Regions from separate parts of the Cupriavidus malaysiensis genome, predicted to be linked through region 3. Evidence: predicted binding sites of a transcription regulator. Region 3 holds the regulator's gene; each other region holds the start of a gene.
The links. Region 3 encodes FNR, which switches genes on or off when oxygen is low (the NO sensors DNR and NnrR bind a similar motif). Its sites were predicted from a motif close to TTGATNNNNATCAA; they were not measured.
Positions count from the first base shown of each region.

Region 1: hemN (oxygen-independent coproporphyrinogen III oxidase) is a predicted target of FNR. The motif match lies at 1,250-1,263, and genes of this name have one in related genera.
Region 2: BKK80_RS26465 (PHA/PHB synthase family protein) is a predicted target of FNR. The motif match lies at 3,488-3,501, and genes of this name have one in related genera.
Region 4: BKK80_RS10610 (universal stress protein) is a predicted target of FNR. The motif match lies at 2,462-2,475, and genes of this name have one in related genera.

Region 1 is NZ_CP017754.1:97,442-105,295, reverse strand. Features, by position in the region: gene BKK80_RS00520 (ATP-binding protein) at 1-1,095, shown strand, start outside; gene hemN (oxygen-independent coproporphyrinogen III oxidase) at 1,327-2,844, shown strand; gene BKK80_RS00510 (c-type cytochrome) at 3,057-3,920, opposite strand; tRNA gene BKK80_RS00505 (tRNA-Arg) at 4,281-4,356, shown strand; gene ppk2 (polyphosphate kinase 2) at 4,631-5,467, shown strand; gene BKK80_RS00495 (YgaP family membrane protein) at 5,668-5,874, shown strand; gene BKK80_RS00490 (SMP-30/gluconolactonase/LRE family protein) at 6,156-7,055, shown strand; gene BKK80_RS00485 (sterol desaturase family protein) at 7,180-7,854, opposite strand, start outside.
Region 2 is NZ_CP017755.1:1,558,569-1,566,422, reverse strand. Features, by position in the region: gene BKK80_RS26485 (TetR/AcrR family transcriptional regulator) at 1-354, shown strand, start outside; gene BKK80_RS26480 (sulfate ABC transporter substrate-binding protein) at 427-1,434, opposite strand; gene BKK80_RS26475 (HD-GYP domain-containing protein) at 1,660-2,511, opposite strand; gene BKK80_RS26470 (TetR/AcrR family transcriptional regulator) at 2,676-3,410, opposite strand; gene BKK80_RS26465 (PHA/PHB synthase family protein) at 3,537-5,414, shown strand; gene BKK80_RS26460 (efflux transporter outer membrane subunit) at 5,418-6,947, shown strand; gene BKK80_RS26455 (HlyD family secretion protein) at 6,972-7,854, shown strand, end outside.
Region 3 is NZ_CP017754.1:3,206,062-3,213,915, reverse strand. Features, by position in the region: gene ccoG (cytochrome c oxidase accessory protein CcoG) at 1-1,261, shown strand, start outside; gene BKK80_RS14510 (hypothetical protein) at 1,384-1,602, shown strand; gene BKK80_RS14505 (hypothetical protein) at 1,599-1,844, shown strand; gene fnr (fumarate/nitrate reduction transcriptional regulator Fnr) at 1,920-2,645, opposite strand; gene BKK80_RS14495 (sulfite exporter TauE/SafE family protein) at 2,726-3,484, shown strand; gene scpB (SMC-Scp complex subunit ScpB) at 4,097-5,002, shown strand; gene rluB (23S rRNA pseudouridine(2605) synthase RluB) at 5,007-6,905, shown strand; gene rimP (ribosome maturation factor RimP) at 7,151-7,639, shown strand; gene nusA (transcription termination factor NusA) at 7,636-7,854, shown strand, end outside.
Region 4 is NZ_CP017754.1:2,397,515-2,405,368, reverse strand. Features, by position in the region: gene BKK80_RS10630 (MBL fold metallo-hydrolase RNA specificity domain-containing protein) at 1-113, opposite strand, end outside; gene BKK80_RS10625 (flavodoxin family protein) at 161-688, opposite strand; gene BKK80_RS10620 (phasin family protein) at 1,134-1,655, shown strand; gene phbB (acetoacetyl-CoA reductase) at 1,690-2,400, shown strand; gene BKK80_RS10610 (universal stress protein) at 2,558-3,013, shown strand; gene BKK80_RS10605 (XpsR family transcriptional regulator) at 3,071-3,847, opposite strand; gene BKK80_RS10600 (HD-GYP domain-containing protein) at 4,788-6,035, opposite strand; gene BKK80_RS10595 (putative quinol monooxygenase) at 6,510-6,803, shown strand; gene BKK80_RS10590 (cysteine synthase A) at 6,951-7,854, shown strand, end outside.

The DNA.
Region 1 (7,854 bases), 1.3 Mb from region 3:
GCCGTGCACCTGCTCGGCATCACGGTCATCGAGAGCATTTTCCCGCGCCCCGGCCTGGAGCGCCACGACACCACCGCCGCCGGCGCGCGCCACGCCACCCCCGGCCAGCCCTCCGGCGCGATGCCGCCGGGCCCGCCGGGGCTGGAGGCAGGGCGCATGCCACCGCCGCCGCCCGATGATCTGTTCGCCGCCGACCTGCCGCCACCGCCGATGCCACCCCACGGGCCGCCGCGGCGGCTGCACGGCTGGTGGCCGCCGCGCCCGGGCCTGCTGCTGCAGCTTGCCGCCATCGTCGCCGCCTCCTGGGTGGGTGCCCGCCTGCTGGCGCGGCCGATCCAGCAGTTGGCCAGCGGCGCGGGCCGCCTGGCGCAGGACGTCAATGCACCGCAGCTCGACGAGGATACCGGCCCGGTCGAGGCGCGCGCCGCAGCGGTGGCGTTCAACCACATGCAGCAGCGCATCCGCACGCAGATGGGGCAGCAGTCGCGCTTCCTCGCCGCCGTATCGCACGACCTGCGCACGCCGCTGACGCGCATGAGCCTGCGCATCGAGCGCGTCGACGACCGCGACGTGCGCTACCGCCTGCGCCAGGACCTGGCCGAGATGAACGGCCTGATCGACTCCACCCTGTACTACCTGCGCGACCGCGACAGCGGCGAGCCGCGCCAGCGGGTCGACATCCTGGCCCTGCTGCACGCCATCGTCGACGACGCCGCCGAACTCGGCCAGGACGTCAGGCTGGACGGCCAGGCGGCGCCGCTGCTGGCCTATCCGGCCGAACTGCGCCGCGCCGTGGTCAATCTGATCGAGAATGCGCACCGCTATGGCGGCGCCGCGCAGATCCGCCTGACCGACGCGCCCGAGCGCGTGGTGATCGACGTCTGCGACGACGGCCCCGGCATTCCGCACGAGGAGTTGCCGCGTGTACTGGAGCCGTTCTACCGTGTGGAGTCCTCGCGCAGCCGCGCCACCGGCGGTGTCGGCATGGGCCTGTCGATCGCGGCCGACATCGTGGCGCGCCACGGCGGCGAGCTGAGCCTGGCCAACCGCCCCGAAGGCGGTTTGCGCGTGCGCATGGTGCTGCCGCGCGTCTGACGCGGGCTGAGGTGTGTTTGAGGTGCCTCCGAGTGCGCCTGCGCTCTCGGGAACGCCGGAAGGCCTGGCGCCAGGGGCGTCGAAGGCGGCACGCGACGCCAGCGTGGCAGTCGACACCGCTCGGCGACGGCCGTCCCGCCGTCGCCGCCAGCGCTTGACGCCGGTCAAGCCCCCCGCGCCGCGCCGGGACTAGCATGGGCCATCAGCAATCCGTCCGCCGAGGGCGCCCCCATGTCCGCTCCCACCTCACGCCTCACACCCGCCTCACCCATTACACCCGCCGCGCGGACGCTCGACCGCGACGCGCTGACAGGTTTCCGCGCGCTCGCCGGCCGCATCGACGGCAACGGCCCGCGCTACACCTCCTATCCGACCGCCGACCGCTTCCATGACGGCATCGGCGAGGCCGACTACCGCACGGCGCTGGCCGACAGCAGCCGCGGGGCGTCCGCGCCGGTTCTGCCAACGGGTTCGCCGCTCTCGCTCTACGTGCACGTGCCGTTCTGCGAGAACATCTGCTACTACTGCGGCTGCAACAAGATCATCACGCGCGACCATGGGCGCAGCGCGCGCTACGTCGACTACCTCGCGCGTGAGGCCGCCCAGGTGGCGCAGGCGCTGGGCGCGCGCCGCCAGGTGCTGCAGTCGCACTGGGGCGGCGGCACGCCGACCTTTCTCGACGAAGACGAGATGCGCCGTGTGATGGCCGCGCTGCAGGAGCACTTCGAACTGTCCGCCTACGGCGAGCACTCCATCGAGATCGACCCGCGCGTGGTGGATGATGCGCGCATGGCCCTGCTGGCCGAACTGGGTTTCAACCGCATCAGCCTGGGCGTGCAGGACTTCGATCCCGAGGTGCAGCGCGCCATCCACCGCGAGCAGTCCGTGGCGCAGACGCGCGCCGTGGTCGATGCCGCGCGCCGCCTCGGCATGCGCTCCATCAGCATGGACCTGATCTACGGCCTGCCGCACCAGGACGCGCGGCGCTTCGCCGTGACCATCGAGCGCGTGCTGGAGATGCGGCCCGAGCGGCTCTCGGTCTACAGCTATGCGCACCTGCCGCATGTGTTCAAGCCGCAGCGCCGCATCGACGAAGCGGCGCTGCCGGCGCCGGCCGAAAAGCTCGAGATCCTGGTCGCCACCATCGAGAAACTGAGCGCCGCCGGCTACGTCTACATCGGCATGGACCATTTCGCCTTGCCCGGCGACGACCTCGCCGTGGCGCAGCGCGAGGGCAAGCTGCAACGCAACTTCCAGGGCTATTCGACGCACGCCGGCTACGACCAGGTCGGACTCGGCGTGTCGGCGATCGGCGCGGTGGCCGGACGCTACGTGCAGAACGCGCGCACGCTGGACGACTACTACGCCGCGCTCGACGCCGGCCGGTTGCCGGTGATCCGCGGTTTCCACATGTCCGCCGACGATCACCTGCGGCGCGAGATCATCGGCGCGCTGATGTGCAACGGCGTGCTCGACAGCGCTGCGCTGGCGGCACGCCACGGCATCGATTTCGCAGCCGCCTTCGCCACCGAACTGGCGGACCTGGAGCGCCTGGCCGCCGACGGCCTGGTGGACTGCCGGCCCGGCCGCATCGAGGTGACACCGCTCGGGCGCCTGCTGGTGCGCCGCGTGGCGATGGTATTCGACCGCCACCTGCGCGAAGACGCCGCACGCCGGCGCGCGCTGGCCGGCGAGGCCGCCAACGAAGCGGTAGCGGCCCCGCTGGTGCGCTACTCGCGGGTGGTGTAGCGGGGGCCGGGCGGCGCGCTGCGCCCCCGGCGGCCGCCTGCGCAGGGTTGGCGGCCGGCGTAGTGTGCGGATCGGCCGGACGATTGACCGCACAGAAGGGAAGCAGCAACAGAAGGAAAGCAGCAGGACAAAGCAAAAAGCCCGCGGCATGCCGCGGGCTTTTTCTACTGCGTCGACTGCGCCGGCCGGAACCGCGTCCGGCCGTGCGGAGCTTACTTCGCGGCGGCCGCCATGTAGTCGGCCGCGGCCAGCACGTCGGCATCGGGGCCGGCATAGCCACCCTTCGGCGGCATCACGCCCTTGCCCTTCAGCGCATAGTTGTGCACCACGTCCATGCCTTCCTTCAGGCGCGGCGCCCAGGCCGCCTTGTCGCCGAACTTCGGCGCACCGGCCACGCCGGCCGCATGGCAGGCGGCGCAGACCTGCTCGTAGACCTTCTTGCCGGTATCGGCCGACGCCGCGGCCGGTGCAGCGGCGGCGGCAGGCGCGGGGGCAGCCGCCGGAGCCGGGGCGGCCGCAGCGGTCTCGGCCGCCGGCGCGGAAGCCGCGGCGGTTGCAGCCGCCGGTGCCGCCGGCTCGGGGAACTTGGCGCCGCCCGCATCGGCCATGTAGACCACGGCACGGCCCAGTTCGTAGTCGCTGTAGTCGTCCGGCGTGGTGCCGGCGCGCGCCTGCATCGCGCCCTTGCCGTGCAGCACCGAATTCAGCAGCCCGTCGAAGCCCTGGCCGATGCGCGGGGCCCAGTCGCCGGCGGTGCCGTACTTGGGCGCACCCGCCGCGCCGGTCGCGTGGCAGGCGGAGCAGACTTCCTTGTAGACCTGTTCGCCGGTCTTGTAGACGCGCGGCGCGTTGGCATCCTTCAGCTCGAGCGAAGCGACCGGCTTGATGCGGTCGATCACCGCTTCGGTGGCGTCCGTCGCGCCAGCGCCTTCCTTGGCGCCATGGCCGACGAAGTTGACCAGCAGGATGATGACCAGGATCGGCACCAGGAACGCGGCGATGACTACCGCGATCAACTGCTTGGGCGTCTTGATGGGAGACTCGTGTTCGTCGTGTGGTTGTTGGACGTCGCTCATGCTGAACTCTCGTTTTTTGCAGGAAACCTGTCTGGCCGCATGCGTTCAGTTCTGATCGGCTCGGCCTCGTTCTTCTGGCGCCACGATTCGCGCGCGACGGTCGAGCCAGCGATGAGCCGTGGTTCTCCTCCCGCCGGCGCCACCGCGACGGCTGCGGCGCACCAAGTGGATACGAAGCAGCCCCGTCCTTGCACAAATAGCTAGCGATTATAGCGGCGTTGCCTGATTCGGGGCGGCAAAAGCGACGGCTGCGTGACCTGGCTCAAAGTGCCGGGTGTGCACCGATTGGACGATCCCGGGCAAACAGGGTATGCTATGCGCCTTTCCGGCGGAGGCTGTCGCCTTCGCCACCTGCTCCGCGCGCCCGTAGCTCAATGGATAGAGTACTGCCCTCCGAAGGCAGGGGTTGCTGGTTCGATCCCAGCCGGGCGCGCCACCGCCGCTTTCCGCTTTTCCGCATCGACTCCCCCTGGTATTGCCGCCGGCACGTCCATAATGTGCCGAAGAGTTCGCTCGCATGCTGCCGATGCCTTCGTTCGCCGCGAGTGATGCACCGGCCTCCCGCCCGACCCGGGTGCCCTCCAAGTGTCGCGGGGCGGCTCAGGGGTTACCGCGGCGACGCCGGCGCTATGCTTCAGGATCATCGCGCCGCCCATGCCCGGCACCGACAGGCCGCCGGGACAGGCCGACCACAGACCAGGAGGACGACCATGGCAAGCCAGTCCGATCAGGACACCACCGCAGTCACGCCGGACCAGACCACTGCAGGCAAGCCGAAGCTGGGCGCCAAGGCCTACGACAAGGAGCTCTTCCGCATGCACGTGGAGCTGGTCAAGCTGCAGCGCTGGGTGCAGCAGACGGGCGCCAAGGTCTGCGTGCTGTTCGAGGGCCGGGACGGCGCGGGCAAGGGCGGGACCATCAAGGCCATCACCGAGCGCGTCAGTCCGCGCGTGTTCCGCGTGGTGGCCCTGCCTGCACCCACGGAGCGCGAGCGCACGCAGATGTACGTGCAGCGCTACCTCCCGCATATGCCGGCCGGTGGCGAGGTCGTCATTTTCGACCGCAGCTGGTACAACCGGGCCGGCGTCGAGCGGGTGATGGGGTTCTGCACGGAGCAAGAGGTCGAGAGTTTCCTGCGCGACGTGCCGCTGGTGGAAAAGGCGATCATCGATGCGGGCATCATCCTGGTCAAATACTGGCTGGAAATCAGCCAGGCCGAGCAGACCCGGCGCCTGCAATCGCGCATCGACGACGGGCGCAAGCTGTGGAAGCTGTCCGACATGGACCTGCAGTCGTATCGCCGCTGGTACGACTATTCGCGTGCCCGCGACGCGATGTTCGATGCCTCCCACAGCGCCCATGCGCCGTGGCATGTGGTCGATGCCGACGACAAGCGGCGCGCGCGGCTCAATGTCATCGCCCACCTGCTGGGCCGGATCCCCTACCAGGAGCTGCCGCACAAGAAGACCGTGCTGCCCGAGCGGCTGGGGCCGGAAGGCTACGTCGAGGCGGACCACTCGGACAAGCGCATCCCCGAGCGGTTCTGAGCCGGGCGGCGGCGTGCCCTGGCCGGGCCTCCCCATGCTCTGCGCTTGCGCTGCGTCAAGGCCGCGCAGGCGAGACGCTCGTAGCCTGTGGATAAGTGCTCGTGGCAAGCTGCCGCCGGCACCGACCGCCGACCCATGCGGATACCCGCGTGGGTGCCGGCCTCTCCCAATCTGCGAGGATATCTGCGAGGAGTCTCGCCATGCACGCCAATGTCGGAACCATTGACCGCGCCGTCCGCATCATCGCCGGGCTGCTGCTGATCGGCCTGGCCGCCACCGGAAAGATCGGCCCGTGGGGCTGGATCGGCGTGGTGCCCCTGCTGACCGGCATCGTCCGGGTCTGCCCGGCCTACAGCCTGCTGGGCATCCGCACCTGCCAGGCACCCAAGGCCGGCACCCCGGACTGAACGCGGCGCGATCCGCCCGAGGCGCCGCGCTGCAGCACGCGCGCGCCTTGACGCTTGAAAAACCGCCCCGCTACAGTACGCGGGCGACGTGCCGCTTTCGTACTCCCGTGGCGCCGGCCTGGCCACGTCCTCCCGCTGTTTCCCGCCTCATCCCGTGCCGTCGCACCGCGGCAGGCCCGCCCCGCGCGCGGCCTGCGCGAACCGTTCCATCCCGACTGATGCATTCCCCGGAGCGTGCGCCATCGCGCGTTCCGGACACGAACAAGAACAGGAGACGATGCATGGCGAAGCGAGCGTTATCGGTTCTGGTGTCCGGCTATACCTTCCTCGAAGGGCTGCGCTGGCATGAAGACAGGTTGTGGGCGTCGGATTTCTACACCGGCAAGGTCATCGCCGCCGGCCTCGACGGCCGCGTCACCGAGATGGCGCAGGTACCACAGCAGCCGTCCGGGCTGGGCTGGCTGCCCGACGGCCGGCTGCTGATCTCGTCGATGCGCGACCGCAAGGTACTGCGCCGCGAGCCCGACGGCACGCTGGCCGTGCATGCCGACCTCACCGCCCTGACCGGCGGCCATATCAACGACATGGTGGTCGATCGCGCAGGCCGCGCCTACGTCGGCAATTTCGGCTTCGACCTGATGTCCGGCGCGCCCTTCCGCACCACCGGACTGGTCTGCGTCGAGCCCGATGGCGCCGCGCGCGTGGTGGCCGAGGGCCTGTGGTTTCCCAACGGCTCCTTCATCACGCCGGACGGCCGCACCCTGATCGTCAACGAGACCTTCGGCAACCGCGTCTCCGCCTTCGACATCCTGCCCGGCGGCAACCTCGGGCCGCGGCGCGACTGGGCCAGCTTCGGCGCCATGCCCGACAGCGACGACATCGGCACCCTGATGGCCGCCGCCTCGATCGCCCCCGACGGCGGTGCGCTGGACGCCGAAGGCGCGGTCTGGGTGGCCGACGCCATCGGCAAGCGCATCGTGCGCGTACAGCAGGGAGGCAGGATCCTGGAGCAGATCGACACCGGCGAGCAGGGCATCTTCGCCGCCGCGCTGGGCGGCCCCAGGGGCACCACGCTGTTCATGGCGGCCGCACCGAACTTTGCCGAGCACGAGCGCCGTGCCACGCGGCTCGGGCAGATCCTGATGGCGGAGGTGGATGTGCCGCACGCGGGCCTGCCCTGAGCATGTGGGGGGATCGCCGGGCTGGGCCGGTGGCTGGCTGCGGCGCGGTCGATGCCGATCCGGCAAGCCTGGTGTGAAAGGAAAGGGCAGGCGAACGCCTGCCCGGGGTGAGGGAGGCGGGCGCTCAGTCCTGCACGACGACGGCGGCGCCGTGGCCACCGCGCAGGCGCTGCGCCATGCGGCCGAAGGCGCGCCACTGCTGCGCCATCACGCCGCGCCCATAGTCGCGCCCGCTGCCCAGCGGCGGCGGGAGCTGTTCGCGGATGCCGGTCGGCTCCGGCTGGCGCTCCCAGGAAGCCGTGCCGAACAGCATGTCCCACCAGGGGAACAGCACGCCGAAGTTGCAGCCGTAGCGCGTGCCTTCGTGGCCGTAGCCGATGGCATGGTGGCGGCGGTGGAAGGCGGGGCTGACCACCAGCCGCTCCAGCAGCGGGCCGAAGGGCAGGCGGGCGTTGACGTGCTGCACGCTCTGCATGAAGTTGCCCAGCGCCACCAGGACCACGAACTGCGACGGCTGCATGCCGATGAAGAGCGAAATCAGTGCGAAGAAGGCGGCCTGCAGCAGCTCGTCGAGGAAGTGGTTGCGGTCATCGGTCCACAGCGACATCTGTTGCTGGCTGTGGTGCACGGCATGCAGCTCCCACCACAGGCCGAAGCGGTGCTGCCAGCGGTGGTACCAGTAGCCGGCGAAATCCAGCGCCACCAGGTAGACCAGGAAGGACGCCACCGGCCGCTCGTCGGCATCCGGCAGCAGGCGGTCCAGCGCGATGGCCGGCATGCCGTGCATCACCAGCAGGCT
Region 2 (7,854 bases), on a different replicon from region 3:
GTCGAGGCCTATCTCAGCCCGGCGCACCGCGACGCGCCGGGCAGCGGCTGCGCGGTGGCGGCACTGGCAGGCGATGTCGGACGCGCCGACGATGCGGCACGCGCCCGTTACGCGCAGCAACTGCGCCAGTCGCTAGGGACGCTCGCCGGACTGCTTGGCGGCACGGAGGGAGCGGCCCGGGCGCAGGCCGAGGTCCGCGCCATGGTCGCCTTCAGCGCCATGGTGGGCGCGCTCGGCCTGGCGCGCGCCTGCGCCGGGGATCCGCTGTCGGACGAGATCCTGGCGACGGTGCGGGCCTATCTTGGCGACAGCTTCGCCCCCGGCGCCGAGGGCCCTGCCTCGCCCATGGATTGAGCCAGGACACCAGCGGCGGCGGAACCCTGCCGCCAACGGCCGCCGCGCGGTACCGGCGGATGATGCCAGCGGCTACTGGCGCGCCTGGTAGATCTTGTCGAACTCGCCGCCGTCGGCGAAATGGCGCGCCTGCGCCTGGGCCCAGCTGCCGAACACCTCGCTGACGGTGAAGAGCTGGAGCGGGCGGAACTGCGCCGCATGCGCCCTGAGTACGGCGGCGGAGCGCGGGCGGTAGAACTGCCGCGCGATCACGTCCTGGCCGGCATCGGACCACAGGTATTGCAGGTAGGCGGTGGCTACCTTGCGCGTGCCGCGCTTGTCCACCACCTTGTCGACCACGGCCACCGGCGCCTCTGCCACGATCGACTGGCTCGGGTAGACCACGTCGAAGCCGTCGCCCAGCTCCTTGCGGATCTGCAGCACCTCGCTTTCGAAGGTGGCCAGCACGTCGCCGAGCTGGCGCTGCGTGAAGGTGGTGGTGGCGCCGCGTCCGCCGGTGTCGAGCACCGGCACGTTGCGGAACAGGCGCGCGACCGCCTCGCGCGCCTGGGCCTCGCCGCCGCCCTTGCGCAGGGCCGCGCCCCAGGCCGCCAGGTAGGTGTAGCGGCCGTTGCCCGAGGTCTTGGGATTGGGCACGATCACCTGCACCCCGGCGCGGCCCAGGTCGTCCCAGTCGGCGATGCGCTTCGGGTTGCCCTTGCGCACCAGGAACACGATGGTGGAATAGTACGGCGCGGCGTTGTCCGGCAGGCGCTTCTTCCAGTCCTGCGCCACCACGCCCTTGTGCACCAGGATGTCGATATCGGTTTCCTGGTTCATCGTCACCACGTCCGCGTCGAGGCCATCGGCGACCGCGCGGGCCTGCTTGCTGGAGCCGCCGTGCGACTGGTTGACGGTCACGGTCTCGCCGCTGGCCTGCTTCCAGCTGGCGACGAAGCCGGGATTGAGTTCGCGGTACAGCTCGCGCGTGACGTCATAGCCGGCGTTGAGGATGGCGGTGTCGGCGCGCGCAGGCAGCGCGGCGGCGGCCAGCGTGGCGCTGGCGAGCAGGGAAACGAGGCGGATCGGGATCGTGGACATGGCTTCGGACAGGAACCAGAAAGGGCGTCGGCGCGCGCGGCGCCACCCGCCTGCGGGGGGCGCTCCATCGCGCCTGCGCCGATTGTCCCGGCCTCGCCTTGTACTTAGAACGAAGCAATGTGCATTTACTTATACGTATCTCCATTGATACAAAGCCTCGCACGGACAGCTGCTGCCTCCTGGTGCCGGTGCCGGTGCCGGTGCCGCGGGAACGCCGTGGCCGCCTCAGGCCGGCACGGACAAGCGCAGCGCGTGCTGCGCCAGCCGCGAGGCAACGCGCGCCGCCAGGCGGAAGTCCTGTGGCGCCAGGCGGTAGAAGTCGGAGACCGCCTGGGTATCGCTGCCCCGCGCCAGCAAGGCATCGGCCGTCGCGCGTGCGCGCCGCACCTGGGCGAAGCCATCGAGGAAGGCGCGCACCGCCTCGGGATCGAAATGCGTGCCGCTGCCGCCGGCGATGATCGAGCAGGCATCGTCATCCGTCATGCGGGGGCGGTAGCAGCGCGTCTCGGTCATGGCGTCGAAGGCATCGGCCACCGCCACCACGCGCGCCGCCAGGGGAATGCCGTGGCCCGCCAGCCGCGCCGGATAGCCGCTGCCATCGAAGCGTTCGTGGTGATGGCGCGCGATCATTGCCGCGAACTGCAGCAATTCGTGGCTGCCCGAGGCCAGCGCCTCGGCACCGATCTCGGTATGCCGCTCCATGGTGCGCCATTCGTCCGGCGCCAACCGGCCGGGCTTGAGCAGGATCTCATCTGGAATCGCCAGCTTGCCGACATCATGCACGGGGGTAACCAGGCGGATACGCTGCTGCAGGGTGGCATCCAGGGCCATCAGGTCGGCCAGGCAGGCCGCGATATGGGCGGTGCGGATCAGGTGGCCGGCCGCGCCGGGATAGCGTGCGCAGCCGGCCATGGTCAGGCTGGCCAGCGTGACCATGGCGCGGTGCTCACCGCCGCAGCTTGCCGCGGCGCCGGCGCGGCGGCCGGCGGGCGTGGTGCCCGGGTGGGTTGCCAGGGCCGGGCCGGCATGCGGCGCGTCGTGGCCGCGCGGATCTGGGGGGGCGCCGTCGACCGTCATCGATCGCCTCCTGGGGCGGAAGCTGTTGTCATCTTCATTTCTTCAAGGCTGGAGTCTTGCTGCTGGCCCCGCGGCGGCGACACCGCCCGCGGGGCAGGCCAGTGTAGCAACGGCGGCCGCAGCCCGGCAGCCGCCGCGCCGGCGCAGACTGCCTTTCCCGCCGCTTAAGCGCACATGTCTTGATGTGGATCAAGCGCCGCGCCGGCAGCGCGTCCGCCGAACAGCGCGCAGCACATCTCGACATGGGCCGCGCGTCGCTGCGCCAGTTCGGCCTCGTCCGGCGCGCCGCCGACGATCGCCGTCAGCAGGATGTGGACGAAGGGCGATACCAGCAGCCAGGGATGGTCCAGGGCCACGCCTTCGCGGCACAGTCCGCGCCGCACCGCTTCGCGCAGCAGGCCGGCGATCTCCGCATGCATACCGTCGAGCGCGGCACGGCGCCAGCGCTCGACCAGGCGCGGCACGCGCGCGCTCTCGGCGCACAATAGGCGCATGGTGCCGACCATGGCCGGATCGGCCAGGTTGGTGTGGAGATGGCCGACCAAGCGCTCGGCCAGTTCACGCGCGCTCGCCACGCCGGCGAGCATGGCTTCCCTATCGAGCGGGCGCGGCGTCAGCTTGCCGGCCAGCAGCGCCTCCAGCACCTCGTCCTTGCTGGCGAAATGCACATAGAGGCCGCCCTTGGACAGGCCGGCGCGGCGCGCGATGTCCTCCATGCGGGTGTCGGCATAGCCCCGCGCCGAGAATTCGCACAACGCGGCGCCCAGGATCTGCTCGACGCGCAAGGCGGGTGGCAGGCGTCGGCGCCCGGTCCCCGTCACCGGGTTGGCGGCGGATGCGGCGGAAGGTAGCAAGTCGGGCGGTGGCTCGGACGGCGGGTTGCGACGAGGCAACGGCATGGCAGCACGGCGCCGCGGGTCGCGCGGCAGCGGTCGACTTCGGAGCCCCATTAGAAACCGACTGGCCGGTCAGTAACTTGACACGCATCAAGGTCCTTCGCGGTCACTTTGTTCAGAATGGCCGCCATGGGCACGAAACCGCGTGCCCCGGGCGCGCCGGCCGGGCCAGAAGCCCCGCCGGCGCCGCAATGCCTGCCGGACGCGCGGCGCGCCGCCGCCCGTCCGGCCCCGATACGGAGCCGATTTCGCATGAGCACTTCTCCCGAACGGCCGCACCGCGACACCGCCGCGGCTGCACTCGACACGGCCGCGCGCGGCGCCCTCGCCCGCTGGACCGGCTCGCTGTCCCCCGCCGCGGGGGCGCTGGCCTGGCTGGACTGGGCCTCCCATCTCGCCATGGCGCCCGGCAAGCGTATCGAACTCGCCGAGCACGTCGCCACCGGCGCCGCCGAACTGAACCGCTATCTCGCCGAGTGCCTGGCCGCCGGCCCCGGCAGCGCACACACCTGCATCGACCCGCCCGCCGCCGACCGCCGCTTCGCCGATCCCGCGTGGCGGCAATGGCCCTTCAACCTGTGGCACCAGCGCTTCCTGCTGATGCAGAGCTGGTGGACCGAGGCCACGCGCGACGTGCCCGGAGTCGAACCGCACCACGCGCAACTGGTGGCCTTCGCCGCCCGCCAGTGGCTGGACATGCTGTCGCCCGGCAACCAGCTCGCCACCAACCCGGTGGCACTGCGCCGCACGCTCGAGGAAGGCGGCGCCAACCTGCTGCGCGGGGCCCGCAATGCCTGGGATGACTCGCTGCGCCAGCTCGCCGGCCAGGGCCCGGCCGGCACCGAACGCTTCCGCGTCGGCCAGGAAGTGGCCATCACCCCGGGCAAGGTGGTGTACCGCAACAAGCTGATCGAACTGCTGCAATACCGCCCGGCGACCGGCAAGGTACGGCCCGAGCCGATCCTGGTGGTCCCTGCCTGGATCATGAAGTACTACATCCTCGACCTGTCGCCGGACAACTCGCTGATCCGCTATCTGGTCGGCCAGGGCTACACGGTCTTCTGCATCTCCTGGAAGAACCCCGATGCGTCCTACCGCAACGTCGGCATGGACGACTACCTGAGGCAGGGCGTGCAGGCCGCGCTCGACGCGGTCCAGGCCATCGTGCCCAAGGCCCGCATCCACGCCACCGGCTACTGCCTGGGCGGCACGCTGCTGTCCCTGGCGGCGGCGGCCATGGCGCGCGACGGCGACACGCGCCTCGCCAGCCTGACCCTGTTCTGCGCGCAGACCGACTTCAGCGAGCCCGGCGAGCTCGGCCTCTTCATCGACGAGAGCCAGGTCAGCCTGCTGGAGGCCCAGATGGCGCGCACCGGCTACCTGACCGCCCAGCAGATGGCGGGCGCCTTCCAGATGCTGCGCCCCTACGACCTGCTGTGGTCGCGCATGGTCAACGACTACCTGTTCGGGCAGCGCCGCCCGATGTCCGACCTGATGGCCTGGAACACCGATGCCACGCGCATGCCCGCGCGCATGCATTCCGAATACCTGCGCCGGCTGTTCCTCGACAATGACCTGGCGGAAAACCGCTACCAGGTCGGCGGCAAGCCGGTGATGCTCGGCGACCTGCGCCTGCCGGTCTTCTGCGTGGGCACCGAGACCGACCACGTGGCGCCATGGCGCTCGGTCTACAAGCTGCATTACCTGTCGCCGGCCCCCTTGACCTTCCTGCTGACCAGCGGCGGCCACAACGCCGGCATCGTCAGCGAACCGGGCCATCCGCATCGCAGCTACCGCGTGCTGTGCCGCCCCGCGGGCCAGGCCAGCATGACGCCCGACGAGTGGCTCCAGGCCGCGCCGGCGCAGGCCGGCTCCTGGTGGCCGCAATGGGTGGACTGGCTGGACAACCTGTCCGGCCCGCCGGGCGCGCCGCCGCGCATGGCCGCGCGGCGCCACGGTTCTGCCGCACTGGGCGATGCGCCGGGCAGCTACGTGCTGGAGCCATGAACCATGCCGCGCCACCCTGCTCGATCGCATTCCTCCGCGCACGCGCCGCTGGCGCCGCACTGGCTGCCCGCGGCCCTGCTCGGCTCGCTGCTCGGCCCCCTGCTGGCCGGCTGCATGTCGCTGGCCCCCTCCTACCAGGCACCGCCGCTGCCGGTCGCCGATCGCTACGACGCAGCCGTGGCCGAGACGCAGGGCACCAGCACGACGCCGGCTGCCGAAGTGTCCTGGCAGAGCTACTTCCAGGATCCCGCCATGCGCGGCCTGATCGGCACCGCGCTGGCCAACAACCGCGACCTGCGCGTCGCCGTGCTGCGCGTGGAGGAAGCACGCGCCGCCTACGCAATCCGGCGCGCCGACCTCTTTCCCACCGTCGGCCTGCAGGCCGACGGCACGCGCGCCCGGACTCCCGGCGACCTCAACCTGAGCGGCCGGCCGCTCACCGCCAGCCAGTACCAGGTCAGCCTGGGCGCCGCCGGCTGGGAGCTGGATTTCTGGGGCCGCGTGCGCAACCTGAAGGATGCGGCGCTGGAGAACTACCTGGCCACCGACGCCGCGCGCCGCGCCTTCACGCTCAGCCTGGTGGGCGAGGTAGCCGATGCCTACCTGACCCTGCGCGAGTATGACGAGCGGCTGGCCCTGACGCGCCAGACCATCGCCAGCCGCGGCGAGTCCCTGCGCATCTTCCGGCGGCGCTACGAGGTGGGCGCCATCTCCAAGCTCGACCTGACCCAGGTCGAGACCCTGTACGAGCAGGCGCAGGCGCTCGGCGCCCAGCTCGAGCAGACGCGCGCGCAGCAGGCCCATGCGCTGGAGTTGCTGGTGGGCACGCCGCTGGCGCTGCCGCCGGCGAGCGAGCGCCTCGACGACGATGCCGTGCAGCGCGACCTGCCGGCCGGCCTGCCCGCCGAACTGCTGGACAAGCGGCCGGACATCGTCGCCGCCGAACACCAGCTGCGCGCCGCCAACGCCAATATCGGCGCGGCGCGTGCCGCCTTCTTCCCGCAGGTGACCCTGACCGGCGCCTTCGGCACCGCCAGTGCCGAGCTGGATGGCCTGTTCACCGGCCCCAGCCGCGCCTGGAGCTTCGCGCCCAGCATCAGCCTGCCGATCTTCGACGCCGGACGCCGGCGCGCCGGGCTGGACCTGGCCGAAGTCCGGCGCGACCAGGCCGTGGCCACCTACGAACGCACCGTGCAGGCGGCCTTCCGCGACGTCTCCGACGCGCTCGCCGCGCGCTACTGGCTGGCGCGCCAGGTCGCAACGCTGGGCGCCACCGTCAAGGCGCAAGGCGAACGCGAGCGCCTGGCGCGCCTGCGCTACGACCACGGCGCCTCGCCCTTCCTCGAAGTGCTCGACGCCCAGCGCGACCTGCTCTCCGCCCAGCAGCAGTTCGTGCAGACACGGCGCGCGCTCATCTCCAGCCGCGTGGCGCTTTACACCGCGCTGGCCGGTGGCATCGGCACGCTCGATGCCGCCCCGGAGGACGTCGCGAGCACCCTGTCCGCCACGCCACACGCGGACGCCACCCCCTGACAACCAGGCCACCAGATCGAACCCATGCCTCTGCCCGCCCGCAAACTCCTCCCCGCCTTCGTCGTGCTGGCCCTCGCCGGCGCCGCCTACTACGGCTGGAAGCTGATCGGCCACGACGGACCGGGCGACGGATTCGTCAGCGGCAACGGCCGCATCGAAGCCACCGAGATCGACGTCGCCACCAAGCTGGCCGGCCGCGTCACCGCGGTGCTCGTCACCGACGGCGACTTCGTCAAGGCCGGCCAGCCGCTGGCGCGCATGCAGAGCGACACGCTGCAGGCACAGCGTGAGGAAGCCGACGCCCAGCGCCAGCGCGCCATCAACGCCGTGGCCAGCGCCAAGGCCCAGGTGGCCCTGCGCGAAAGCGACCGGCGCGCCGCCGAGGCCGTGGTGGTGCAGCGTGAGAGCGAACTCGATGCGGCACGGCGCCGCTTCGCGCGCTCCGAGACGCTGTCGCGTGAAGGCGCCTCGTCGATGCAGGAACTGGACGACGACCGCGCCCGCGTGCACAGCGCCGAAGCCGCCGTCAACGCCGCCCGCGCGCAGGTGACCGCCGCGGCGGCGGCCATCGATGCCGCGCGCGCCGAGCAGACCGGCACCCAGTCCTCGGTGGCCGCCGCCGAGGCCACCATCGCGCGCATCGACGCCGACATCCGCGACAGCGAACTGCGCGCCCCGCGCGACGGCCGCGTGCAGTACCGCGTCGCCCAGGCCGGCGAAGTGCTGGGCGCCGGCGGCAAGGTGCTGAACATGGTCGACCTGGCCGACGTCTACATGACCTTCTTCCTGCCCGAGCAGGTCGCCGGCCGGGTCGCCATGGGCGACGACGTGCGCATCGTGCTCGACGCCGTGCCGCAGTACGTGATCCCGGCCAAGGTCAGCTTCGTCGCCAGCACGGCTCAGTTCA
Region 3 (7,854 bases):
GCGCCAGGCGGTGCTGTTCGACCTGGGCGCGCGCAAGTTCTATATCTTCGGGCTGGTGCTGTGGCCGCAGGACGTGATCTACCTGAGCGTGCTGCTGGTGATCTCGGCGCTGGCCCTGTTCCTGTTCACCGCCATCGCCGGCCGGCTGTTCTGCGGCTATGCCTGTCCGCAGACGGTCTATACCGAGATCTTCATGTGGATCGAGCGGCATGTCGAAGGCGATCGTTTCGCCCGCATCCGCCTCGACGGCGATCCGTGGTCGCTGCGCAAGCTGCGCATCAAGGCGACCAAGCATCTGCTGTGGATCGTGGTGGCGCTGTGGACCGGTTTCACCTTTATCGGCTATTTCGCGCCGATCCGCGAGCTGGGCGGGCAGGTGGCTGCGTTCGCGCTCGGGCCCTGGCAGGCCTTCTGGATGCTGTTCTACGCCTTCGCCACGTGGGGCAACGCGGGCTTCATGCGTGAGCAGGTGTGCAAGTACATGTGTCCCTACGCGCGCTTCCAGAGCGTGATGGTGGACCGCGACACCTTTGTCGTTACCTACGACAGCGGCCGCGGCGACCCGCGCGGCAGCCGCTCGCGCAAGGCCGACCACCGCGCCGCTGGGCTTGGCGACTGCGTCAATTGCAGCATCTGCGTGCAGGTCTGCCCGACCGGCATCGACATCCGCGACGGCTTGCAGTACGAGTGCATCGGCTGCGGCGCCTGCATCGATGCCTGCAACCAGGTGATGGACAAGATGGACTACCCGCGCGGGCTGATCCGCTACACGTCGGAGAACGCGATGCGCAAGGGCTGGTCGGCCCAGGCGACGCGCAAGCGCCTGCTGCGTCCGCGCGTGATGATCTATTCGGCGATCTGGCTGGCACTGCTGGCGGGCTTCGCCATCTCGCTGTCACTGCGCACGCCGCTGAAGGTGGATATCATCCGCGATCGCGGCAGCCTCGGGCGCGAAGTCGAGGGGCGCTGGGTGGAGAACGTCTACCGCCTGCAGCTGATCAATACTAGCGAGGCGCCGATGCAGTTCACCATCCGCGCCGACAGTGCGGAACTCGGCAAGCTGCGCGTGGAGTCCGACGGGGCGACCGGCGAACTCGCACCGACCTCGAACCGCCTGCTGGCCATCCGCGTGCGCGTGCCGCTCGAGCAGGCGCGGCAGGGCACGCACAAGATCCGCGTGACGGTGCAGGGCGGCCAGGAGGAGGGGCATGTCGTCGAGGTGAACCAATCGACCAGTTTCATCGTGCCGCGCGACCTGTAGGGCGTGCGGAGGGGATTGCCGCAGGGCAGACAAGCGGGGCGGCCACGATGCCGCCGTGCGTAACAGCAAGGAGCGAAGCCATGCAAGGACCCGCCCGACAATCATTGACGGACGCCGGCACGATGCAGCAGGCCGTGCGGCCGTGGTGGAAGGAACCCTGGCCCTGGCTGCTGATGAGCGGGCCGCTGGCGGCGATGGCCGCCTGCGGCGTGACCATCTGGCTGGCGATGACGCATCCCGACAAGCCGATCGAGGAGGGCGTCAGCCGGCACGGGCTGGTGGTCGAGCGGCAGGGCGCGGCGCGGGCAGTGTCCGGCGCGACAGCCACGGAGCGGCCATGAGACTGCGCTGGCTGATGTGGGTCCTGTGGCCGGCCTTCCTGGTCGCCGGTGTGGCAACCGCCGCGGTGTTCTCGCTGGTGGATCCAAGCGATCTCAGGCTGTTCGGGCGGCCGGTCGAGGCCTCGCGCGAGGCGGTCTACACCATCGGCTTCCTGCTGGCCTGGCTGCTGTGCTCGCTGTCGAGCGCCCTGACCTTTTATACGATGCCGGTGCGCCTCGGCGATACCGACGAACTGGAGTAGGGGATGCGCGCAGGCCGAAGGGCTGGGCAGAACGGGGCCTGTCGAAGGCGCCGGATGCCTGCGCCCTCGGCTTGGTCAGCAGCTCTTGCCGTAGATCTGCTTGATGCCGGGTACGTCGACCAGCTTGACGTGGCGCTGGCGGATCTGGATCAGCCCGGCCTCGGCGAAGCGCGAGAACAGGCGGCTGACGGTTTCCAGCTTGAGGCCGAGATAACTGCCGATTTCCTCCCGGCTCATGCGCAGCACGAACTCGGTCGACGAGTAGCCGCGCTCCGACAGGCGCTCGGACAGGTTGACCAGGAAGGCGGCCAGGCGCTCCTCGGCGCGCATGGAGCCGAGCGTCAGCAGCATGACCTGGTCCTGCGTGATCTCCTTGCTCATCATGCGCAGGAACTGCTGTTGCAGCGACGGCACGGTGGTCGACAGGGTCTGCAGGTCGTTGAAGCGCATCACGCAGACCTCGGTGTCTTCCAGTGCGGTAGCATCCGACGCGTGCTGCATCTCGCCGAGGCCGTCGAGTCCGACGACTTCGCCCGGCAGGTGGAAGCCGGTGATCTGCGAGCGCCCGTCTTCCATCGTCACGTGTGTCTTCAGGGTGCCGAAGCGCACCGCGTAGACTGCGCTCAGGGGTTCGCCGAGCCGGTAGAGCGTCTCGCCCTTGTGGACTCGCACGCGTTCCTTCACCAGCGAGTCGATCTTTTCGATGTCGTTGCGGTTCATGCCGACCGGCACGCACAGGTGTCCGAGCGAGCAGGACGAGCAACGGGGCGACATCGCGGTGACGGGGATGGAATTGAGCAAGCCGGGGCCTATTGTCGTTGAGCTGCGAGGGCGCAATTTCTGCATTTTACTGTGTGAAGGCATCCGAAGGGGAGCGAAAGTTGACTGCGGCGGTCTTTTTCAGTGTTTTTCTGCTGGCCTTGCTGGGTGGCGTGCACTGCGCAGCCATGTGCGGCGGCATTGCACTGGCGGTCGAGAGGCCGCAGGCGGAAGCGCCGGTCGTCGTGCAGCGCAGGCCGCGGGACTGGTTGCGTGAACAGTTATCCATGCATGCGGGGCGGGTGGTGACTTACATGCTGCTCGGTGCCGCGCTGGGCGCGGTCGGCGCCGGTGCCTGGCGAGCCCAATACCTGCCGCTGCAGCGCGGCCTGTTTGCCGCTGGCAGCATGGTCCTGCTGGGCACCGGCCTGTGGCTGCTGGCCGGGCGCGCGCCGCAGTTCGCCGCGCTGGAGCGCTTGGTGGCGCGTGGGGCCGGAGCCCTGGCAGGCCGCCTCCGCGGGCGGCGCGCCGGTGCCCCGTCCGCCCCGATTCAGGTCCGCCCGCGCTTGCTCAGGCGTTTCGGCATCGGTCTGGCGTGGGGGCTGGTGCCGTGCGGCATGGTTTACGGTGCGCTCACCCTATCGTTGCTTGCCGGCAACGCGTTGTCGGGGGCCTTGCTGATGGGGGTATTCGGTCTCGGGACCTTGCCCAACCTGCTGATGCTGTCCGGCCTGTCCGGCGCGTTGCGCGGCTGGTCGCGCCGGCCCTGGGTGCGCGTCGGTGCCGGCGTGGCAGTGATGGGGTTTGGTGCGGCCGGGCTTGTGCGGGCGGCGATGTTGCCGCACACGCTCGCCGCACACGGCTTCTGTGTGGTGTTCTGAAGGGGGCTCTTCTGTTTTGGTGATGCGTGAGGCACTTTGTCGGGTGTGCCGAAGGCGCCGCGCTGGTGATGGGCGGTTGCAGCGCCGGGCCGGAATGCCCTACAATCGGCAGCATTGCAGTATCTATCGCGCTGGCGCTGCCGCGCGCATGGCCGGGCAACTCGAACGGCCGTCCTGAGGCCAGTCCGGGCAGAATGTTGCTGACGGACGTAGCCACCTCGCAGCAAGCCATGCCGGTTGACAAGATCTCCGGTTCAAAAGACCGGCTGGGCGTTGCGCGACGGGAGGTGCGCAACACCGTGCGGATGACTGCATCGTTCTTGCGGCGGAAGGGGTTGGACCCGTTCGCGCCGATCCGCCGCTCCAGAAGGGCGGTGCAACGCAAGAGGCCTTTCGGCCGGCGCTGAGGCCGGCAGCAGGGCAATTCTCCGCCGGACTGACCCGGCAACCCGAAGCAGAATAAGATGGGCGCGCGGCTTTCATGCGGACGGCATGCCGGCCGGCCGCGCAATGAGATGGCGATGGCGCTTCGGCCTCGCTGGATCCGAAATCCCCGAATCCTCCGGCGGTCCGCCGGGGGCAGGTGCAAAGACAGGCTGCACACATCCGTATATGAATACCCAAGAGGCGAAAATCGTCCTCGAGACTGCGTTGATCTGCGCGCAGGAGCCCTTGCGCGTGGCGGAACTGCGACGGTTGTTCGCCGATGAGGTGGCTGCCGACACCATCCGCGTGCTGCTGGACGAGTTACGTCTGGATTGGCGTGATCGGGGCGTGGAACTGGTGGCGCTGGCCAGTGGCTGGCGTTTCCAGAGCCGGCCCGGCATGCGCGAATACCTCGATCGCCTGAATCCGGAGAAGCCGCCGAAATACTCGCGCGCGGTGATGGAGACGCTGGCGATCATCGCGTACCGGCAGCCGGTAACCCGCGGCGACATCGAAGAGATCCGCGGGGTGACCGTCAGCACGGAGGTGATCAAGCGGCTCGAGGACCGCGAATGGATCGAAGTGATCGGCCATCGCGATGTGCCAGGGCGGCCCGCGCTGTACGCGACCACCAAGGCTTTCCTCGATGATCTCGGCTTGCGTACCCTGGACGAGTTGCCCCAGCTGGAGGATGCGCAAGCGCAGATCCAGGCGGCCTTGCTGGACCAGCAGGCCATTGACTTCGAGTCGCTTGGCCAGGCCGGCGTGCCCGCCGGGCAGGAGGCGGAGGGGCAATTGGCCCTGGATGGCATGACGGTCGCCGAGGCCGGCCGTGTCGCCGGCGGCCTGGCGCCGGCGACGCTTACCGAGGCGATCATCGAAGCCGCACCTGGGCAGGTTCCCGCCGGGTTTGACGCCGTTCCCCAGGCTGAGCGGCAGATACCTGAGCCAGCCAGCCATGCCGCCGAGGCGTCCGCGCGGACGCCGGCCGACGGCGTACCCGATACCGAGACCGCATCCGCCCAGCCGGCCGATGCTCTCACGCCGGCAGACGGCGAGCGCGATGCGCGCGACGAGCGCCTGCCTAACTGAACCCATGCAACATCCGATTGTGAATACTTTGTCCGATTCTGTAGAGCAAGACGTCCGCCACGCGGATGCGCCGGGCAGCGATGCCGGCAGTGCGGCCGAGTCCGGCGCATCTCCCGAGGGCGGCGCACGCCGCAAGGGCCTGCGGCGCGGCTTGCGCAATCTGGTGGCGAGCCGCCGCCAGGCGGCGCAGGATCGAGAGGCCGGCCGTGGCGCGGCGCCCGAAGGCGGCGGCGATGCCGCGCCTGGCGAGCCTGCGCCGGCGGCGTCGGCTCAAGGCGGCAAGTCGGCAGGGCGCAGCCGCGGCAAGCGCAAGGCTGCAGCGGTCGACGCGGAAGCCGAGGCCATCCGTGCCGAAGCGGCACAGGCTGCGCCGGGCCAAGACGGGCAGCCGGTGCCGGCCGCGCCGGGTGGCCGCGAAGGTGGTGCGCGCAAGCGCAGGCCGGGACAAGGCCAGCAGGGGCGGGCGGCAAAGCCGGCCGGCGAGTCGGCCAAGGTCGGCGGCCGCCCGCAGGCCAAGGGCAAGGCCACGCAGCCGCGTCAGGGCGCGCCCAAGGGTACTGGCAGCCCCGACGATCTGTTCCGCTTCGTGATCTCGGACCAGTTCGACCAGGAAGAGACCGTGGTGCCGCGCACCAAGGCGAAGCCGGTGCGCGAACTGTCGGCCGACGATGATGCGCCCAAGCTGCACAAAGTGCTGGCCGATGGCGGGCTGGGTTCGCGCCGCGAGATGGAAGAACTGATCCTGCAGGGGCGCGTGTCGGTCAATGGCCTGCCGGCCCATATCGGCCAGCGCATCCTGCCGACCGACCAGGTCCGCGTCAATGGCAAGCTGATTGCCCGCAAGATTTCGAGCAAGCCGCCGCGCGTGCTGCTCTACCACAAGCCGTCCGGCGAGATCGTCAGTCAGTCGGATCCGGAAGGCCGCCCGACCGTGTTCGACAACCTGCCGCGCATGAAGACCGGCAAGTGGGTCGCGGTCGGCCGCCTGGACTTCAACACGGAAGGCCTGCTGATCTTCACCACCTCCGGGGACATCGCCAACCGCTTCATGCATCCGCGCTACGGCGTCGAGCGCGAGTACGCGGTGCGCACGCTGGGTGAGCTGGCCGAGTCCGATCGCCAGCGGCTGCTGCACGGCATCCAGCTCGACGACGGTGAGGCGAGCTTCCTGCGCATCGCTGATGGCGGCGGCGAGGGCATCAACCGCTGGTACCACGTGGCCCTGACCGAGGGGCGCAACCGCGAGGTGCGCCGCATGTTCGAGGCGGTGGGGCTGACGGTGTCGCGCCTGATCCGCACGCGCTACGGACAGTTCCTGCTGCCGCGCGGACTCAAGCGCGGTCGCTGGCACGAGCTGGAGGCCGAAGAGGTACGCGCGCTGATGAGCGGCATCGGGCTCAAGCTGCCCGGCAAGGGCGAGCAATCGAGCAAGGGTGTGACCAAGGTCGGCGGCCGCAAGCAGCGCGAGGAAGCGGCGCTGGCAGGTATGCCGATGCCGACCGGCATGGACGGCCTGCCGCGTTTCGAGCGTGCCGCAGGCGGCCGGGGCAATGGTGCCGGCCGTGGCCAGCCGGACCCGATGCAGACGTCGATGGGGTACATCAGTCACGGTCCCACCCTGCTGACTTCGCATTCCAAGCTTGCCAGCGGCGTGAGCCTTCCCGGTGCAGCCATGCCGGTGGGTGGCAACAAGGGCGGCAACAAGGGTGGTGGGCGCGGCAAGGCTGGCGCCGGCGGCGGCGGCGGTGGTGCCGGTCGCCAGCAACAGCAGCGACGTGGCGGCGATGTGAACGGCAACGTGATGCCGAAGGCGGCCAAATCCGGTGGCGCTAACCGGCGCCCGCGTGGTCGTAGCGGCGGTGGCGGCGGTGGTGGTGGCGGCCAGCGCGGCGGAAACCGCTGAGGTGCGGTGAAAGGCGCAAAGCCGGGTGGCGTGGCTGCCCGGTCGGCCTTTTGCCTTTTGCACATAATCTGCGTATAATCCAAGTCTATTCAAAAGTGTCATCCTCAGATGGGTGAGCGAATGATGGGCATTGCGCCCATTTTTTTTTGCTCCATCCGGTTTCTCGTTTCGGGGGTGGCGCGGCGAGCCGAAGCGGATGCCGCACGGCCCGCGATCGTGTTTGAAGGCCATTACTCGGGAATACAGTGCATCTGGCAGATTTGATCGAAACCACCCTGAACGGCATGGGGTACGAGCTGGTCGAGCTCGAGCGTGCCCCGGCAGGATTGCTGCGCGTGTATATCGATCAGCCTGAGACGGGCATCGTCATCGAGGATTGCGAGAAGGTCAGCCGGCAGTTGACGCACGTGCTGACGGTCGAGAACGTCGACTATGAGCGCCTCGAGGTGTCGTCTCCGGGGCTGGACCGGCCGCTCAAGAAGCTGGCCGACTACGTCCGCTTCGCCGGCGCGCAGGCCAGGGTCACGCTGCGCCTGCCGGTCGACGGGCAGAAGAACTTCGTCGGCGTGCTGCAGGCACCGGCCGGCGAGCCTGGCGCCGAGAAGATCGGCCTGGAGTTCGAAGGGAAGAACGGCCCGTCGCTGCTGGAATTCACTGTATCCGATGTCGACCGCGCGCGCCTGGTGCCGGTGATCGACTTCAAAGGAAATCAAAGAAAAGGGAACAAGCAATGAGCCGCGAAGTTCTGTTGCTCGTCGATGCGCTTGCGCGTGAGAAGAACGTCGACAAGGATGTGGTATTCGGTGCGCTCGAGGCGGCTCTTGCCTCGGCCACCAAGAAGCGCTTCGAGGAAGACGTGGACATCCGTGTCGCGATCGATCGTGAAAGTGGCGAGCATGAAACGTTCCGCCGCTGGCTTGTCGTTCCCGATGAACAAGGCCTGCAGGAG
Region 4 (7,854 bases), 810 kb from region 3:
GCCTTGTAGCCCTGGAACAGGCCGCAGTCGATCATGACGCGGCGATCACCCGCTTCCAGCACATACTTCGAGCCGGTCACGGTATCGGTGGCACCGAGGAAGCGGAGTTGCATCGCCATCCGTGCGAAGGGAGGCCGCGGCGGTCAGGCCGGCGCCAGGCTCAGGCCTCGTGCGGCGACAGCCAGGCGCGCCGTGCGCCGCCGTCCGCCTGCGCGGCGGCCGCGATCTGGCCGACGAAGCCATCCAGCATCTCGCGCGCCTCGCCCGTCTGCACCTGGCGTTGCAGCAGGGCCAGCACCGGCTGCGGCACCTTGCCGCTCAGCCGCGCCACTTCCTCGATGGCGTTGAAAGCGCCGCGCGAGGCCATCAGGCAGACCACCGCGAGCCGTCCCTGCACGCGCCCCTGGTCGGCGAGGAAACTGCGCATCGGCGCGGCCAGCCGGCCGATCCAGATCGGCGTGAGCAGCACCACCTGGTCATAAGCCGCGAGCGGCCGGCCGTCGTAGGCGTAGGCGACATGGCGTTGCAGCAGGTTATCGACCACGCAGCGCACGTCTCCCGCCAGGCCGGCGCGGCTGCGCACGTCACGCACCTCATGGACCTCGGCGCCGAGTTGGGCCGCCAGCTGCTCGGCCACCTGGCGCGTGGTACCGGTGCGCGAGTAGAAGACGATGACGGTGTTTTCCATGTCTGTCCTGCCTTGCCGAAGCGTTGGATAAGTGGCCGCAACGCGGGTGGCTGCAACCGGCGCGCGGCCCGGGACGGGCGGAACCTTACCTGCGCGGCGCGCACCTTGCCGATAGTCTAGGCATTGCGCCCGGCACGAGCTTGATACACATCAAGCCGGCCGACGCCCCCGCACCTCGCCGCACCTTGCCGCGTAGCTTGTGGCATTCCCCTCTTTCTTCGGGCTGGCGGCGCCTTCTGCCGCGATCCGCGCCTTGCCACGCCGTGCGGTGCCGCTCCTTGGCAATGAAATTGATACGTATCAATCCGCCGCCGGCCACACTGCCTAGAATGAGTCATTCCTTACCACGCGGCCCGCGCCCTCCGGGGCATGCGGCCATGCGCCACGGCGGCATCGCCGCCGCGCAATGCCCCGTCCACGTCGCCAAGCCAACCAGGAGGCCTCCATGGCAAATCCCAACGACATTCCCTTGGAAGTATTCCGCACCGGCATGCAGGCTGCGCTACGCGGCACCCTGCTGATGCTGGAGCGCCAGCAGCGCCTGCTGGCGTTCCAGCTCAAGGCGGTCGACCAGGCCATCGCCGGCTCGAAGGAAATCGTCAACGAGGTATCGCACGCCGGCACCGTCGCCGACCTGGCGGCGCTGCCGGCGGCGCTGATGCGCCAGCAGACCGAGCAGTACACGCGCCTCTGCGAGGAATACACGGCGCTGGCCAGCCACAACCAGGCCGAACTGGCCGAGCATCTGCGCGAAGCCGGCGATAGCTGGCAGAAACTGCAGGGCAATGCCACCGCCGGCCCGCAGTTCGCGATGCCGATGCCCGCGCCGGTGCAGGAGTGGTTCGACCGCTTCGGCCAGTTCAATTCGGTGCTGACCAATGCCTTCCTGCAGCCGAACGCGGCGCATGGCAACGGCGCGGCCGGCCACGAAGCGGCGGCGCGCGCAAGGAGCCGCCGTGGCGAATGAGCGGAATGCGCGTATCGCCCTGGTGACGGGCGGCATGGGCGGCCTCGGCGAGGCCATCGCCGCCCGCCTGCATGCCGCCGGCCACCGCGTCATCGTGACCCACTCGCCCGGCAACGATCACGTGCAGGCGTGGCTGGACGGCCAGCGCGCGGAGGGCCGCGACTTCGCCGCCTTCGGTGTCGACGTGGCCGACTATGACGACTGCCAGCGCTGCGCCAGCGAGATCCTGGCGCGCTTCGGCACGGTCGACATCCTCGTCAACAATGCCGGCATCACGCGCGACCGGACCTTCAAGCGCATGGAGAAGGCGGAGTGGGACGACGTGCTGCGCACCGACCTGGATTCGGTCTTCCATATGACCAAGCCCTTCACCGACGGCATGAGCACACGCGGCTGGGGACGGATCATCAATATCTCTTCGGTCAACGGTTCCAAGGGTGCCTTCGGCCAGGCCAACTACGCCGCGGCCAAGGCGGGCATGCATGGCTTCACGAAATCCCTGGCGCTGGAACTGGCCGGCAAGGGGGTGACCGTCAACACGGTGTCACCGGGCTACCTGGCGACCAAGATGGTGACCGATGTGCCGGCCGAGATCCTGCAGGCCAAGATCCTGCCGCAGATCCCGGTCGGGCGCCTGGGGCGCCCGGACGAAGTGGCGGCGTTGATCGCCTACCTGTGCTCCGATGACGCCGGTTACGTGACCGGCGCCAATATCGCCATCAACGGCGGCCAGCATATGCAATGACCGCACGCGCCGGCATCTCGCCGGCGCAAGCGCTTGTCCGCCCGGGCGGGCCCCGCCGGTCTTGACGGGCATCAATGTGCCAGCCGCCCGATCACCTAACCTTGGGGCACGGGGATGCCCCGCCCCCAACAACCTGCCCGTTTCCTGGAGACTTGCCATGTACCAGCGCATCCTGCTTGCCGTCGACGGCAGCCGTTCCTCGGATCTGGCCCTGAGCCAGGCCATCACGGTCGCCAAGGCCACCGGCGCCGAGGTCGAGGCGATCTTCATCGCCGACAACAGCGATCTGTTCTTCGACGTCGGCTACTTCGACCCGTCCAAGATCATGGACAGCATCATGGCTGCCGGCAACGAAGCGCTGTCGGCTGCCGCGGCGCGCCTTGCCGCCGAGGGCGTGCGCCACAGCACCAGGCTGATCGACAAGCCGGTGGGTCCCGGCATGATTTCCGACACCATCATCCAGGAGGCTGTGCGCTGGGATGCCGACCTGCTGGTGCTCGGCACCCACGGCCGACGCGGCGTGAAGCGCCTGGTGATGGGCAGCGTGGCCGAAGGCGTACTGCACAAGAGCGGCAAGCCCGTGCTGCTGATCCGCAGCGAAGCCCCCGACTGAGCGCAGCGCGCCGGCGGCGGACAGTCCCGCGAGCCGGGGCCGGCCGCCGTTCGGCCGTCAGTTCGGAAAATCGCCCGGCTCGAGCCAGCGCGCGATATAGCGGCCCATGGCCTCGAGCAGCACATCCGAGGTCAGCCCCGACGCGCCCGCCAGCGCCGGACAGATCACCCAGGTGGTGCCGTCGGCCTCGAACAGGCGCAAGGTCTTGGCCAGGTCGGCGGGCTGCAGCACGTAGTCGCGTGCGCTGGCGCGCTCGAGGCCGAAGGCGCGCACATAATCCTCACGGTGCCGCTCGCCCAGGCAGACCACGAGCTTGGGCCGCCAGCGTCGCCGGATCTCGCTGATGAAGCGGAAACGCCCGCCGTTGCGGCAGCGCTCCAGGTAGCGCTGCTTGGGCACGAGTTCGGGCTGTCCGCGGAAGGCCTTCGACCAGGGCTGGTCGCCGACCAGATGAGCCGGCAACGGGAACAGGCTCAGCTTGAATTCGGCGCCACCCGGTGCATAGAGATGGTTGGCGTAGTAGTCCTGCCAACTGCTGATTTCTCGGGACGGGCCCAGGACCTGGGTGCGCGCGGCGCACATGATGCGCGCCACCTTCTGGTGCGACTGCCAGCGTTCCATGGCTTCGCGGTTAGTCGCGCGGAATGCGGCATCCCATGCGCCGGGATGCCGCCGTGGAATCAGCGGTGCCAGCAGCGATTCGGTCCAGGGATGCGGTGTGCTATCGCAAAACCAGATCGCCGCAGCGGGATTACCCCCTTCCATACCCACATAAGAAGCAAAATAAACATCCAATTGCTCACCAGAGAATATTATCTTCTGTTCTATTTCCATACCTTTTACCGCTTGGTGGAACTTGAGATGCCCTCGCATCGGAACCCAAGGCCCCGGCTGCGCCGCGGGCGGTGAGATACCCGCAAATGCATCGGCACAACAATGATGGGTAGAACGGCAACAAGAACAAGCAGCATTCGCTGGCAATCCCAAACTCCGCGATATCCGCAGTGCGCCCTGGCGGGGGCGGCGGCAGGCCGCGCCGGAAATCCCTTCGCCGATGGCGGGGAAAGCCTGGAACCAGTCGATCCGCATCGGTGAATCCCAGGGAGGACGGCGCCGGACCGCTGCCGGCGCGGGACCAGGATCCGAATCGACTGATCGCGTAACGGATCGCGTATGCGCGAAACACTTGCTAGGCGGTCGAAGATTCTGCGTGAGAATAGATTTCATCGCTCCCCTCTTTTGGGGGATCGATGCCCGCACCTTTTCCCTTCTCAAGCGGGGTAGGTCAGCGAGAGAATGCGCACGAGACAAGACGGCGTCGATCCGTGCCAATGCCGCCCGCAGCGCGTAGCGGCAGTCTTCCGCGCGGTCTTCGCGCACCAGGTGAGAAAGGTGCGATCACCGCGAAAAAAGAGGGTGTAGGCGCGGGGAGTGCCTACACCCTACCGGGAAGTAGCAAGGGGTCAACGCTTGCTGGTGTGGATTATTGAGTGCCGGGGAATCCGGCGTTACCCTGCTTCGGTAGGTGCCACGCTTTGGTGGGGAAAAGTTCTCGCGCGCGCACCCGTCGCGCCCGCGCTGCGGCGGGCCCGCCAGCCCGAGGGAGCGCGGGCCGCCGTCCCGGCACGCGGCACGGCAGCGGCCCTGCCCCTGTGCCTGTCACACGCCGGTCATGATGCGGGAGGCCAGACGCGCCTGCCCATCCGCAGGGGCGACGCCGATGATGGCGGTGGGACGCCGGTGCCCCGCATCATAAGTTCGTGGACCCCGGACGTCAGCCCCCGGCGATCTCGGCCAGCTCGCGCCCCAGCGCGCCGCCCGCGGGATCGGCGCACAGCGCCAGCATCTGCTCGTCGGTGTAGCCCCAATCGCGCGCATTCTCGAAGGCCAGCACGCTGTCGTTGCCGTCGATCAGCTCGATGCGCTCCGCCGGCAGCGGTGCCGCGTCGGCGATCGAGTGGAAGACGATGGCGCCCGGCTGCAGCGGTGCCGCGGGGTTCTGCTCACACACGACGGCCAGCCGGTTCGACGCCAGGCGCAGCACGGTGCCGACCGGATAGATGCCGACCGAGCGTGCAAAGGCCTGGAAGGCGGTACGGTCGAACAAGGTATCGACCCGCACCGCGATGTACTCCATCGCGCGGGCCGGAGACCAGGCCTGGTGGCCGGGATGGTTGGAGGTCAGCGAATCGTAGGTGTCGCAGACCGCGGCAATCTTGGCGTGCAGGCTGATCTCATGGGCGGCTAGGCCAAAAGGATAACCCCGGCCGTCGACCCGCTCGTGGTGATGGATGCAGACGTCGAGCGGGATGTGGGTGTAGAGCCGCGCCTCGTTGAGGATGCGGTAGCCTGCGGATGGATGGCGGCGCATGGTCTCCTCCTCGGCCGCCGTCATCGCCGCGGTCTTGTTCAGGATGGTGTCCGGCACGGCGACCTTGCCGATGTCGTGCACCAGTCCGCCCAGGCCGAGCTGGCGCACTTCGGCATCCGGCAGGCCCAGCGCGCGGCCGGTGGCGATCATCAGGGCGCAGACGGCGAAGGAGTGCAGATAGGTGTAGTCATGCCTGGTCTTGAGCCGGGCGAGCGCGATCAGCGCCTGCGCGTGGCGCGACAGCGAACTGGAGGCCGAATCGACCAGCAGCAGCGCGCCGCTCACTTCCATCACCTTGCCCATGCGCGCCGCGGCGAACATGGAGCCGACCACGGACTTGCCGTTGGCGACGATCTCGCGTGCCCGCGCCAGTTCGGCTTCCAGTGGCACCGCCCTGCTCTCGCCGCCCGTCACCGGCGCCGTCACCGGCGTCGGCGGTGGCGGTGGCGGTGCTTCGGCGGCCGTCACGTTGCGCCCCTTGAGGATATCGATCCAGACGTCCTGCACGCCCGCGCCGACGATCTGCTGGATCTGATCTTCCTCGGTGATCAGGAAGCGCGAGCGCCAGAATGGATGGTTGATCCACGGGCCGCCGAGCCTGGCGACGAACATCCCGACCCCCAACTGCTCCGCCCTGATCCGTTTCAGCATGCATGCTCCCCTAGGCTATCTGCTGGCAAACCGGCATTTCATGTGGTTTTCGCCGGTCTCGATTAACGGCAGGATGCATGCGGTCTTTAGCCTCGCAAGCGCGGCGGCGCGGTGGGGCGCGGCACTTCAAGCGGTAACGTGCCGCAGCGGCTCCAGCCGCGTCCGGCGGGCTCCGGCAGGATGCCCTGGCGCCGATGCCTGTCGGCGCCTTCGCCGAGCGCCAGCGCGCCGATCGCACGCACTACGGCGCCTTCATCCGCCAGGCCTGCGTCACGGTGGATGGAAGCGGCCTGAGAGGGCCCGCGCCGCCACCCCCGCTGCGGCGCCGACGGCACTCCGGTGCCGGAACGCCGCGCCGGCGCCTTGTCAAGGCGCTCTGCACAATGTCCGTTCGCCGGCCTCGGGCATTGGACCGGCAGGCGGCGGCGGCGCTACAATCGGCCGCCCTGAGATTGGATAGCCCGCTGACCCACCATGTCCGGAACCTATACGCTCGTCGGTATCGCCCGCGCCAAGGCCAACCGCCGGGAAGTGCTGGTCGACAAGCTGACCTCGATGCGCCAGCGCGGGGCCAGCGAACCCGGTTGCCTGCGCTACCACGTCGGCCAGGACGCGGAAGACCACGAAGTCTTCGTGCTCTACATGGTGTGGGATTCCAAGCGGGCGCTCGAATCCCACCTGAACAGCGAGTATGTGCGTGACTTCCACGCCATGCGCGACGACTACCTGGATGGCGACATCCATTTCCGCTGGCTGCAGGCCGCCTGAGGCAGGCCCGCCCGCCGCGCGCCGCCTTTCCTCCGCACGTCGTCTCTCCCAGGCACCCGCCCGCGCCACCTCGCCCTTGTCAAGGCCCGGTCCGCCGCCTATCACACACTGAGGACGGCGCGCATCGGGCGTGCCCGGGAGTGCATCATGGGCGTCAGGGACGGCTTCGTCGGCACCATCGGCAATACACCGCTGATCCGCTTGGCAAGCCTCAGCGCCGAGACCGGCTGCGATATCCTCGGCAAGGCGGAATTCCTCAATCCGGGCGGCTCGGTCAAGGACCGCGCCGCGCTCTACATCCTGCGCGACGCCGAGCACCGCGGCACGCTGCGCCCCGGCGGCACCGTGGTGGAAGGCACGGCCGGCAATACCGGCATCGGCCTGGCCCACCTCTGCGCGGCGCGCGGCTACCGCTGCATCGTGGTGATTCCCGACACCCAGTCGCCGGAGAAGATGGCGCGGCTGCGCCTGCTCGGCGCCGAGGTGCGGGCCGTGCCGGCCAAGCCCTATGCCGACCCCGACAACTACCAGAAGATCGCCGGGCGGCTCGCAGCGCAGATCGAGAACGCCATCTGGGCCAACCAGTTTGACAACCTGGCCAACCGCCAGGCCCACTACGAGACCACCGGTCCCGAGATCTGGCAGGCCACCGCCGGCCACCTGCACGCCTTTGTCTGCGCCACCGGCACCGGCGGCACCCTGGCCGGCGTGGCGCGCTACCTGAAGGAGCGCAGCCCGCATGTGCGCATCGTGCTGGCCGACCCCCATGGCAGCGGGCTCTACCACTACGTCAAGCACCACGAAATCAAGGTCGAAGGCAGCTCGATCACCGAGGGCATCGGCTCGAGCCGCGTCACCGCCAACCTGGAGGGCACGCCGATCGACGACGCCATCCGCGTCGACGACCGCGCCTGCGTGGACATGGTCTATCGGCTGCTGCGCGAGGAAGGCCTGTTCGTCGGCGGCTCGTCTGGCATCAATGTGGCGGCGGCGGTGGCGCTGGCGCGCCAGATGGGGCCCGGCCACACCATCGTGACCCTGCTGTGCGACC